One region of the Pseudomonas sp. VEM90 genome, then DNA from elsewhere that is predicted to be linked to it. Evidence: predicted binding sites of a transcription regulator. Region 1 holds the regulator's gene; each other region holds the start of a gene.
The links. The regulator FliA, encoded in region 1, starts transcription of late flagellar genes. The targets are predictions, from matches to a motif close to CTAAAGTTTNNNNNNNNNNNGCCGNTAA.
Positions count from the first base shown of each region.

Region 2: ACYCCG_RS00845 (methyl-accepting chemotaxis protein) is a predicted target of FliA. The motif match lies at 1,981-2,008, and genes of this name have one in related genera.
Region 3: ACYCCG_RS19485 (flagellar protein MotY) is a predicted target of FliA. The motif match lies at 1,164-1,191, and genes of this name have one in related genera.

Region 1 is NZ_JBTRAR010000008.1:42,223-45,500, forward strand. Features, by position in the region: gene flhF (flagellar biosynthesis protein FlhF) at 1-102, shown strand, start outside; gene fleN (flagellar synthesis regulator FleN) at 196-1,029, shown strand; gene fliA (RNA polymerase sigma factor FliA) at 1,026-1,766, shown strand; gene ACYCCG_RS10005 (chemotaxis response regulator CheY) at 1,874-2,248, shown strand; gene ACYCCG_RS10010 (protein phosphatase CheZ) at 2,271-3,059, shown strand; gene ACYCCG_RS10015 (chemotaxis protein CheA) at 3,072-3,278, shown strand, end outside.
Region 2 is NZ_JBTRAR010000001.1:171,517-174,794, forward strand. Features, by position in the region: gene ACYCCG_RS00845 (methyl-accepting chemotaxis protein) at 296-1,921, opposite strand; gene pdxR (MocR-like pyridoxine biosynthesis transcription factor PdxR) at 2,170-3,278, opposite strand, start outside.
Region 3 is NZ_JBTRAR010000021.1:65,765-69,042, reverse strand. Features, by position in the region: gene pyrC (dihydroorotase) at 51-1,097, opposite strand; gene ACYCCG_RS19485 (flagellar protein MotY) at 1,228-2,160, shown strand; gene ACYCCG_RS19480 (argininosuccinate synthase) at 3,129-3,278, shown strand, end outside.

The DNA of each region.
Region 1 (3,278 bases):
GTCACGCGGGCCGTGAATGTGCAGCAGCAGGACGAGCCCAGCGAAGAGGCCATGGCCGACATGTTCGCTGATCTCTATCACAACCCACGGCGAGCGGGTTGACCATGAAGCGTGTGCAAAGTCGCTATGCCAAGGGGCACGCAGAATTGCCCTACGTGTGGCCTGAGTCCCAGCGAGACAAGGTAAAGAACAGACATGGGTAGCATGCATCCCGTACAGGTGATCGCCGTGACCGGTGGCAAAGGTGGCGTCGGCAAGACTAACGTTTCAGTGAACTTGTCCCTGGCGCTGGCCGAGCTTGGCCGCAGGGTCATGTTACTGGACGCCGACCTGGGCCTGGCCAATGTCGACGTGTTGCTGGGCCTTGCCCCCAAACGTACCCTCGCCGATGTCATCGAAGGGCGTTGCGAGCTGCGTGACGTGATGCTGCAGGGCCCTGGTGGTGTGCGCATCGTGCCGGCAGCCTCGGGCACCCAGAGCATGGTGCACCTGGCCCCGGCCCAGCACGCCGGGCTGATCCAGGCGTTCAGCGAAATCGGTGACAACCTCGATGTGTTGGTGATCGATACTGCTGCGGGTATTGGTGACTCGGTGGTCAGCTTCGTTCGTGCCGCCCAGGAAGTGCTGTTGGTGGTGTGTGATGAACCTACCTCGATTACCGATGCCTACGCGTTGATCAAGCTGCTCAACCGCGACTACGGCATGAACCGTTTCCGTGTCTTGGCCAACATGGCGCAGAGCCCGCAGGAAGGGCGTAACCTGTTTGCCAAGCTGACCAAGGTCACCGATCGCTTCCTTGACGTTGCCCTGCAGTACGTGGGTGCCGTGCCTTACGACGAATGCGTGCGCAAGGCGGTGCAGAAGCAGCGTGCCGTCTACGAAGCCTTCCCCCGCTCCAAGTGTGCACTGGCCTTCAAGGCGATTGCGCAGAAGGTCGACAGCTGGCCGCTGCCGGCCAACCCGCGCGGTCATCTGGAGTTCTTTGTCGAGCGCTTGGTGCAACCCACCAGCGCGGGACCCGTACTATGAACGCCAGCGGTTTCAAGATGTACAGCCGGGCGGCGAAGGATGCCCAGTACGAGCTGATCGAACGCTACGCCCCGCTGGTCAAGCGCATCGCCTACCACCTGTTGGCCCGCTTGCCGGCCAACGTACAGGTCGAGGACCTGATCCAGGCCGGCATGATCGGCCTGCTGGAAGTGGCCAACAAATACGACGCCAGCAAGGGCGCCAGCTTTGAGACTTACGCGGGTATCCGCATCCGCGGCGCCATGCTGGACGAAGTGCGCAAAGGTGACTGGGCACCGCGTTCGGTGCACCGCAACACTCGTATGGTCAGTGATGCCATGCGTGCAGTAGAAGCCAGAACAGGCCGTGACGCTAAAGATCATGAAGTTGCTGCCGAACTCCAATTGAGTCTCGATGATTACTACGGGATCTTGAACGATACCCTGGGCAGCCGCCTGTTCAGCTTCGACGACCTGTTGCAGGATGGCGAGCACGAAGGGCTGCATGAGGATGGCGCCAGTGGCCAGGTCGAACCTGCGCGCGGGCTGGAGGAGGAGCGCTTCCAGGCTGCCCTGACCGAGGCTATCGCCAACCTGCCGGAGCGTGAGCGTCTGGTGCTGGCGCTGTACTACGACGAAGAGCTGAACCTCAAGGAGATCGGTGAGGTGCTGGGGGTCAGCGAGTCGCGGGTCAGCCAGTTGCACAGTCAGTGTGCCGCGCGCCTGCGCAGCCGCCTGGGGGAATGGCGGGCGCGTTGAGCCCGCTGTCGTTGCAGTCGTTTTCCACGTTGTACCGAATTGAATGAGTGCGTGCTCGGTAGGCCGAGCGCGTTTGAGACTGCTTGGAGGTCTAATTGGACAAGAACATGAAAATCCTCATCGTTGACGACTTTTCGACGATGCGGCGGATCATCAAGAACCTGTTGCGTGACCTGGGTTTCACCAACACCGATGAAGCCGATGACGGCACCACGGCGTTGCCAATGCTGGAAAACGGTCACTACGACTTCCTGGTGACCGACTGGAACATGCCGGGCATGTCCGGCATCGACCTGCTGCGTAAAGTGCGTGCCAGCGACAAGCTGAAAAGCATGCCGGTGTTGATGGTGACCGCTGAAGCCAAGCGCGACCAGATCATTGAAGCGGCCCAAGCCGGCGTCAATGGTTATGTGGTCAAGCCGTTCACCGCTCAGGTGCTCAAAGAGAAGATCGAGAAGATCTTCGAACGCGTCAACGGCTGAGTCACGTTACGGGGGGCGCGTCATGGATTCATCACAAACGTCTTTGGGCGAGTTCGAATCGACCCTGAAGAAGCATGCCCAGGAGTTGGTCGAAAGCCTGGAGCGGGGCCGTTTCGGCGAGGCGGTGCAACTGATTCACGAGTTGAACCAGACCCGCGACCGCGGCCTGTATCAGGAAGTCGGCAAGCTGACTCGCGAGTTGCACAGCGCCATCGTCAGTTTCCAGATCGACCCCACCATGCCGCAGGCAGAAGAGGTGTCGCAGATCACCGACGCCACCGAGCGCCTGTCTTACGTGGTCAAGCTCACCGAAGGCGCGGCCAACCGCACCATGGACCTGGTCGAGGAAAGCACACCAGTGCTCAATGAGCTGGCCAGCGAGGCCAAGGCCCTGAGCACCGACTGGCAGCGCTTCATGCGCCGCGAAGTGGCTGCGCCGGAATTTCGTGATCTGGTCAAGCGAGTCGACAGTTTCCTGACGCATAGCGCTGAGGGTAACCGCAAGGTTTCCGGGCACCTCAATGACATTTTGCTGGCCCAGGACTATCAGGACCTGACCGGCCAGGTGATCAAGCGCGTCACCACACTGGTGACCGAGGTGGAAAGCAACCTGCTCAAGCTGGTGCTGATGGCCAGCCAGGTCGACCGCTTTGCCGGTATAAACCATGATCACGATCAATTGCGTGCAGAAAAAGATCGAGAAAAACATCCGACTCGGGGTGAAGGTCCGCAGATTCATGCCGATAAGCGTGAAGACGTCGTGTCCGGTCAGGACGATGTCGATGATCTGCTGTCCAGCCTTGGTTTTTAAGGAGCACGTTTGATGAGCTTCGGCGCCGATGAAGAAATCCTCCAGGATTTCCTGGTAGAAGCCGGCGAAATTCTTGAGCAATTGTCCGAGCAACTGGTCGAGCTGGAAAGCCGGCCTGACGATGCCGACCTGCTCAATGCGATCTTTCGCGGTTTCCACACTGTAAAAGGGGGCGCCGGCTTCCTTCAGCTGAACGAGCTGGTGGAGTGCTGCCATATC
Region 2 (3,278 bases), on a different contig from region 1:
GCCTCCAACCGGCCAACACCGGCGGCGGCAAGTCACAGCGGAGCATCAGGCTCTGGCGCGGCTTGCCCGACCGGGGTGTCGGGACCGGTGTTCCGGTTCAAGTGCCTGACCGGGCCATACGGCAGGGGTCAGACAGCGACTAGATACTGTGTCCATTGAATTCTTCAGTGAAGGGAAAAAAGGCCCCGCGCTCGGGGCGGTCGAACTTTATTCAAGCGTAGTATCGAAGTCAACCCGCAAAGGGAACTTTGAATAAGTTTAACCTTATCTTAATGTTCCACGCAGGCGCAGCGGCTCAAACCTTGAACCGCCCCACCAACGCCGTCATCTCCCCCACCAGCCCCGACAACGCCTTGCTCGCCTCGCTGGTCTGCTGCGCACCTGCCGCGGAATGGTTCGACAGTTCGCGGATGTTCAGCAAGTTGCGGTCTACTTCCCGCGCCACCTGAGCCTGCTCTTCGGCCGCACTGGCAATGACCAGATTGCGCTCGTTGATTTCGCCGATCGCACTGTAGATGCCCTCCAGCACTTGCCCCGAGGCCAGAGTCACGTCCAGTGTCGACTGGGCGCGGTTGGTGCTGGCCTGCATGGAAGCCACCGCAGCTTCGGTCCCCGCCTGCACGCTGCCGATCATCTGCTCGATTTCCTGGGTCGATTGTTGCGTGCGGTAGGCCAGTGTGCGCACCTCATCCGCCACCACCGCAAAGCCGCGCCCGGCCTCACCGGCACGGGCCGCCTCGATGGCAGCATTGAGCGCCAGCAGGTTGGTCTGCTCGGACACCGAGCGGATCACTTCCAGCACCTTGCCGATGTCCCGCACCTGCCCCACCAACTGCTGCAGGTGCGCACTGCTGGTCTGGATTTCGCGGGTCATGGCTTCGGTGCCGTCAATGTTTTCACTGACTTGCCGGCGGCTTTGCGCGGCCAGCTGGTTGGATTCACTGGTGGTTTGCGAGGTGGTGATCGCGTTGCGCGCAACCTCCTCCACTGCCGTGGTCATTTCGGTCACGGCAGTCGCGGCCTGCTCCAGCTCCTGCCCCTGCTGACGCAGGTTGTTGGCGCTTTCCTCGGTGACCGCGTTCAACGCTGTGGCAGCGGCGTCCAGCTGCCGGGCACAGTTGTTGATTTGCCCAAGGGTGTCGCGCTGGCTCTGTTGCATGCGCTGCAGCTCATGGAACAGTTGGCCGATCTCGTTGTTACCCTGCCCTTGCACCGGCACACTCAGGTCGCCACTGGCAATGCGCTGGAAATGCCCACCGGCTTCACGCAGTGGGTGCAACACACGCTGGGCAATGAAAGCCCAGCACAGCACCGCCAGCACCACGGTCATGCCCAGCAGGCACACGCTCAGCAATTGTGCCCGGGCCAGACGCCGGTCCGACTCGAGCATGATTTGCTGGCCACGCTCGCTCAGCGTGGTCACCAGTTGCTGGCGCAGGGTTTGCAGCCGTCCCATGGCATTACCGGCATCGCTGTTGACCTTGAAATACTGCTCCAGCGAACGCTGGCGGGTCGCATCACGCTGCCCGGCCACCGCCTTGGCGTATTCGGCAAAGGTTGCCTGCAGCTCGGTTGCCAGCACGCGAAGGGCGGGTTCGCGGGCGTTTTCGACAAATTCGTCGACCAGCGCCTGGCTCTTGTTGTTCAGCTCCACCGACAGCGCCATGCGCTTGCCTGCACTCTCGTCATGGCCACCCAACTGCTCGATAAAGCCCGAAGACACGTTGGCGCTGGAACGAATCGCCATCAGCAACGCATTGTTCAACCGGTCCGACTGGTGCGCAGTCTGGTCCAGTTCAGTGATCTGCTGGTCGCTACCCAAGGCAGCCCACCAGGCACTGGCGGTCGAAAACAGCAGGGTCAGGCTGAACAGCGACAACACCCAGAACATTCCGGTGCGAATTTTCAGGTTTGCAAGCATGCAGGCAGTACTCCTTGTTGGCACCACGTCTGGTCGATGATTCGACGGTGGGTGTGCAGCTATCGGAGGTGCTGGCGCAGGCTTGAGGCGCCGTGATGCGGTTATGTGCGGTAACCGAACGGAATGCGTTGAGACCCAGAGGCCTCGAAACCCTTGAGGGCATAACCCTTTTGCATAAATCCTGAGGCCAGCGCGGTTATTGTGGGAGCGGGCTTGCCCGCGAACACGGGCGAAGCCCGTGCCATCCGCTACCGCGCCTTGCCAATCGCTTTCGCTGCGTCTGCCAGGCGTTGGGTCGCCTGCCGGATCTCATCCGCATCCAGCGAAGCAAACCCCAGGCGCAAGGCGTTCTCGGCATGGCCAAACGGTGAAAACTGTCGCCCACTGCGCACCACCAGGCCCAGCTCCAGCGCTTTGTCGACCAACTGATCCACGTTGATCCCATCGGCAAACCTCACCCACAGCGCCAGACCACCTTCTGGCGCCTGCACGCTGATCTGCTCACCGAACGCATCGCGCAAACACCCCAACAAGGTCTCACGCCGGCGCCGGTACTCGCGGTTGACCCGGCGCAGGTGTTTCTTCAGCTCGCCATCATTGATCAGGTCCGCCAACATCTGCTGCATGACTGCATCGCCCTGCCCCAGGGTCAGCATCGCCCTGCGTTCCAGCACGGTTGTCACTTCCACCGGTGCCACGATATAGCTGCAACGGAACGTGCTGCCCAAAGGCTTGGACAGTGAGCCAATGTAAATCACGTGCCGTTGATGGCGGTCGCTGGCCAACGGCAGATAAGGCCGCCCGGCAAAGTGGTATTCGTAGTCGTAATCCTCTTCGAGCACGCAAAAGGCATGCTGGCGCGCCAGCTCCAGCAGCTGTTGCCTGCGCCCGGCTGGCAGGCTGACCGTGGTCGGGAACTGGTGATGGGGTGTTATGTACATCATCCGCACCTTGTGCTGCCGGCACAGGGCCTCGAGCTGATCGACCCGGCACCCCTCATGGTCCAGCTCCACGGTCACCAGGTGGGCACCCAACTGACGGAAGATCTCCCACGCTGGGGGGTAACTCAGGCGCTCGACCAGCACAACGTCACCCGGCTTGAGCAACACACTGGCCACGAGGGACAGCGACATCTGCACCCCTTGGGTCAGGCAGATATGCTCGGCGCCAACGTTCAGGCTGCGATTGTGCCGCAGCATATCGGCCAGGGCGCTGCGCAGATTGCGGCTGCTGCACTCGCTGCCATGGCGCACGCTGTTGCTGGTGAAGCTGCTGCGCAAGGCATTACGGTAATAACGATGCAGTACAGCCTGTGGCAGCAGGCGGTGGTCACAGGCGCCGTTGTCGAAGAACAAGG
Region 3 (3,278 bases), on a different contig from region 1:
AGGACCGCTGCTGCCTTGGGTTTCCAGGTCGTCTTCGTAAAGGTCTTCGCTCACGCGTTTGCCTCCAGCAGGCGCCAGCGCAGTTTTTCGCCAGCGCGCAGCGGGACTACGGTTTGCTCGCCAAATGGCAGGCTTTCCGGAGCGGTCCATTCTTCGCGGACCAGGGTAATGGTGTCGGTGTTCGCCGGCAGGCCATAGAAGGCCGGGCCGTGCAGGCTGGCGAAGCCTTCCAGCTTGTCCAGCGCGTTACGTTGTTCGAACGCTTCGGCGTACATCTCGATGGCCGCATAGGCGGTGTAGCAACCCGCGCAACCGCAGGCTGCTTCCTTGGCGTGCCGGGCATGAGGTGCCGAGTCGGTGCCGAGGAAGAACTTCGGGTTGCCGCTGGTGGCGGCGTCCAGCAAGGCCACCTGGTGCGTGTTGCGCTTGAGGATCGGCAGGCAGTAGAAGTGCGGGCGAATGCCGCCAACCAGCATGTGGTTGCGGTTGTACAGCAGGTGCTGGGCGGTGATGGTCGCACCCACGTTGGCCGGGGCCTCGGTGACGAACTGCGCGGCGTCGCTGGTGGTGATGTGTTCGAACACCACTTTCAGCGTCGGGAAGCGCTCGACCACACGGCGCATGTGCTCGTCGATGAAGCGCTTCTCGCGGTCGAACACGTCGATCTCGCTGCGGGTCACTTCGCCATGCACCAGCAGCGGCATGCCCACTTCCGCCAGTGCCTCCAGGGCCGGGAAGATGTTGTCGATGCTGGTCACGCCGGAATCGGAGTTGGTGGTGGCACCGGCCGGGTACAACTTGGCGGCGTACACGAAACCGCTGGCCTTGGCCGCGCGGACGTCCTCGGGGCTGATGTTGTCGGTGAGGTACAGAACCATCAGCGGCTCGAAGCGGCTGCCGGCCGGGCGGGCAGCCAGAATGCGCTCACGGTAGGCGCCGGCCTCGGCGGCATTGCGCACCGGCGGAACCAGGTTGGGCATGATGATGGCACGGGCGAAGGTACGCGCCACGTCGCCAACGGTGTGGGGCAGGACGGCACCATCGCGCAGATGGATGTGCCAGTCGTCGGGGCGCAGGAGGGTCAGGCGATCGGACATTGGGGATTCCAGGCGGGTCGAACTCAAGCCCCAATCCTACCGGAAAACCCCGGGGCGAGCACGGCTATCAAGTTTTCCGCGCGGCGTCCGATAGCCTGCTGGTAAGCCGTCAGAAATTGTGGAGCCGCCCGTGCGCCAGCGTTACCTAGCCCTGTTGACCCTGTTCGCCAGCCTGCCGGCCGGCGCACTGACTTTCCAGACGCGCATGGAGAACATTGCCTGGAAGGTCGAGGGTGACCAGTTCGAGTGCCGTCTGAGCCAACCGATCGAAGGTTTCGGCAGCGGTACGTTCGTGCGCCGGGCAGGCGAGCAGCCGGTGTTCCAGCTGCGTTCGGACAGCAACGTACTGGGTGCCGGCACCGCCAGCCTGCTGGCCGCGGCAGCGCCATGGCAACCTGGGCGTGGCGATATCAACCTGGGCCATGTGCGTATGGCCCGCAGCGGAGTGCTGTTCAGCTCCTCCCAAGGGCAGGCCAGCCGGCTGATCAACGGTTTGCTCGACGGGCGTAGCACAGTCGTGCGCAACTACACCGGTGAGGCAGGCAGGCCGATGGAGGTGCGTGTGCTGCCGGTCAGCTTCGCCAAAGCCTACAATGACTATCAGGTCTGTGCGGGCAAGCTGTTGCCGATGAACTATGACCAGGTGCGCCAGACTCAAGTGGGCTTCCCTGGGGGCGGTTTCGAGCTGGATGCAGCAGCCAAGGCGCGGCTGGCGGTGATTGTCGACTACCTGAAGGCCGACCCCACGGTTAACCATATTGAGCTCAACGGCCACTCCGACAACAGTGGCAACCGCCTGACCAACCGCGACCTGTCGCGCCGTCGCGCATTGGCCGTGGCCGATTACTTCAAGGCTCACGGTGTGCCGCAAGAGCAGATTACTGTGCGCTTCCATGGCGAGCGTTATCCGCTGGCGAAGAACAACAGTGCGTCGAATCGGGCGCGTAATCGGCGGGTGAATATCGAGCTGGATCGGGTGGCGGTGGTTGAAAAAGCCGTGGAAAGGCCGGTTGAGCAAGCGGCGCCGGCTGTTGCACCGGTATCAGGGGCGAAGGCGCCCTGAGATCTGGTCGGTGCATGTCATGGGCTCGCATCAAGGCCGCCAGGGGTTCGTCACAACATTTTCAGCGCCTGTGAGATCGAGCGCCGCCCGCGCGGCGCTTCGCGGGTAAACCCGCTCCTACGTTTGTTTCGGGCCAGTCCATCCTGTGCCTGGCGCGCGCGACCGCCTTGTTTGTACAACGCGATTTCGAGGTGTATGCCAAGGCGTTCGCGCGCGGATCCCACAGGCATAATTGGCCCGAAACAAACGTAGGAGCGGGTTTACCCGCGAAGCGCCGCGCGGGCGGCGCTCGATCTCACAGGCGCAGAATGTGTCGAGGCGGACACCGGGCGGCGCTCGATCTCACAGGCGCAGAATGCGTCGAGGCGGACACCTGGCGGCGCTCGATCTCACAGGCGCAGAATGTGTCGAGGCGGACACCTGGCGGCGCTCGATCTCACAGGCGCAGAATGTGTCGAGGCGGACACCTGGCGGCGCTCGATCTCACAGGCGCAGAATGTGTCGAGGCGGACACCTGGCGGCGCTTGATCTCACAGGCGCAGAATGTGTCGAGGCGGACACCGGGCGGCGCTCGATCTCACAGGCGCAGAATGCGTCGAGGCGGACACCTGGCGGCGCTCGATCTCACAGGCGCAGAATGCGTCGAGGCGGACACCTGGCGGCGCTCGATCTCACAGGCGCAGAATGCGTCGAGGCGGACACCTGGCGGCGCTCGGTCTCACAGGCGCAAAATGTGTTGAGGCGGACACCTGGCGGCGCTCGGTCTCACAGGCGCTGAACTCCTCAAGGCATGCACGCTGCGGCTCGACGCCCCTCCATGGTCCTCATGCCACATCCCGCAGCCGACCGCCCGTCGCCCCTGCGAAAGTTCCTGTCGCTTTGTCGTCAGAAGCTGTCGCCCCACTGTAAATTTATCCGCAACGCCGGTAGAATCGGTACCTTTCCGTACAACCCCGTGGAGTGATGGCATGGCGGACGTAAAAAAGGTCGTACTGGCGTATTCCGGCGGCCTTGATACTTCGGTGATTCTCAAGTGGCTGCAGGATACCTACAACTGCGAAGTGGTGACCTTCACCGCTGACCTGGGTCAGGGCGAAGAGGTCGAACCGGCTCGTGCC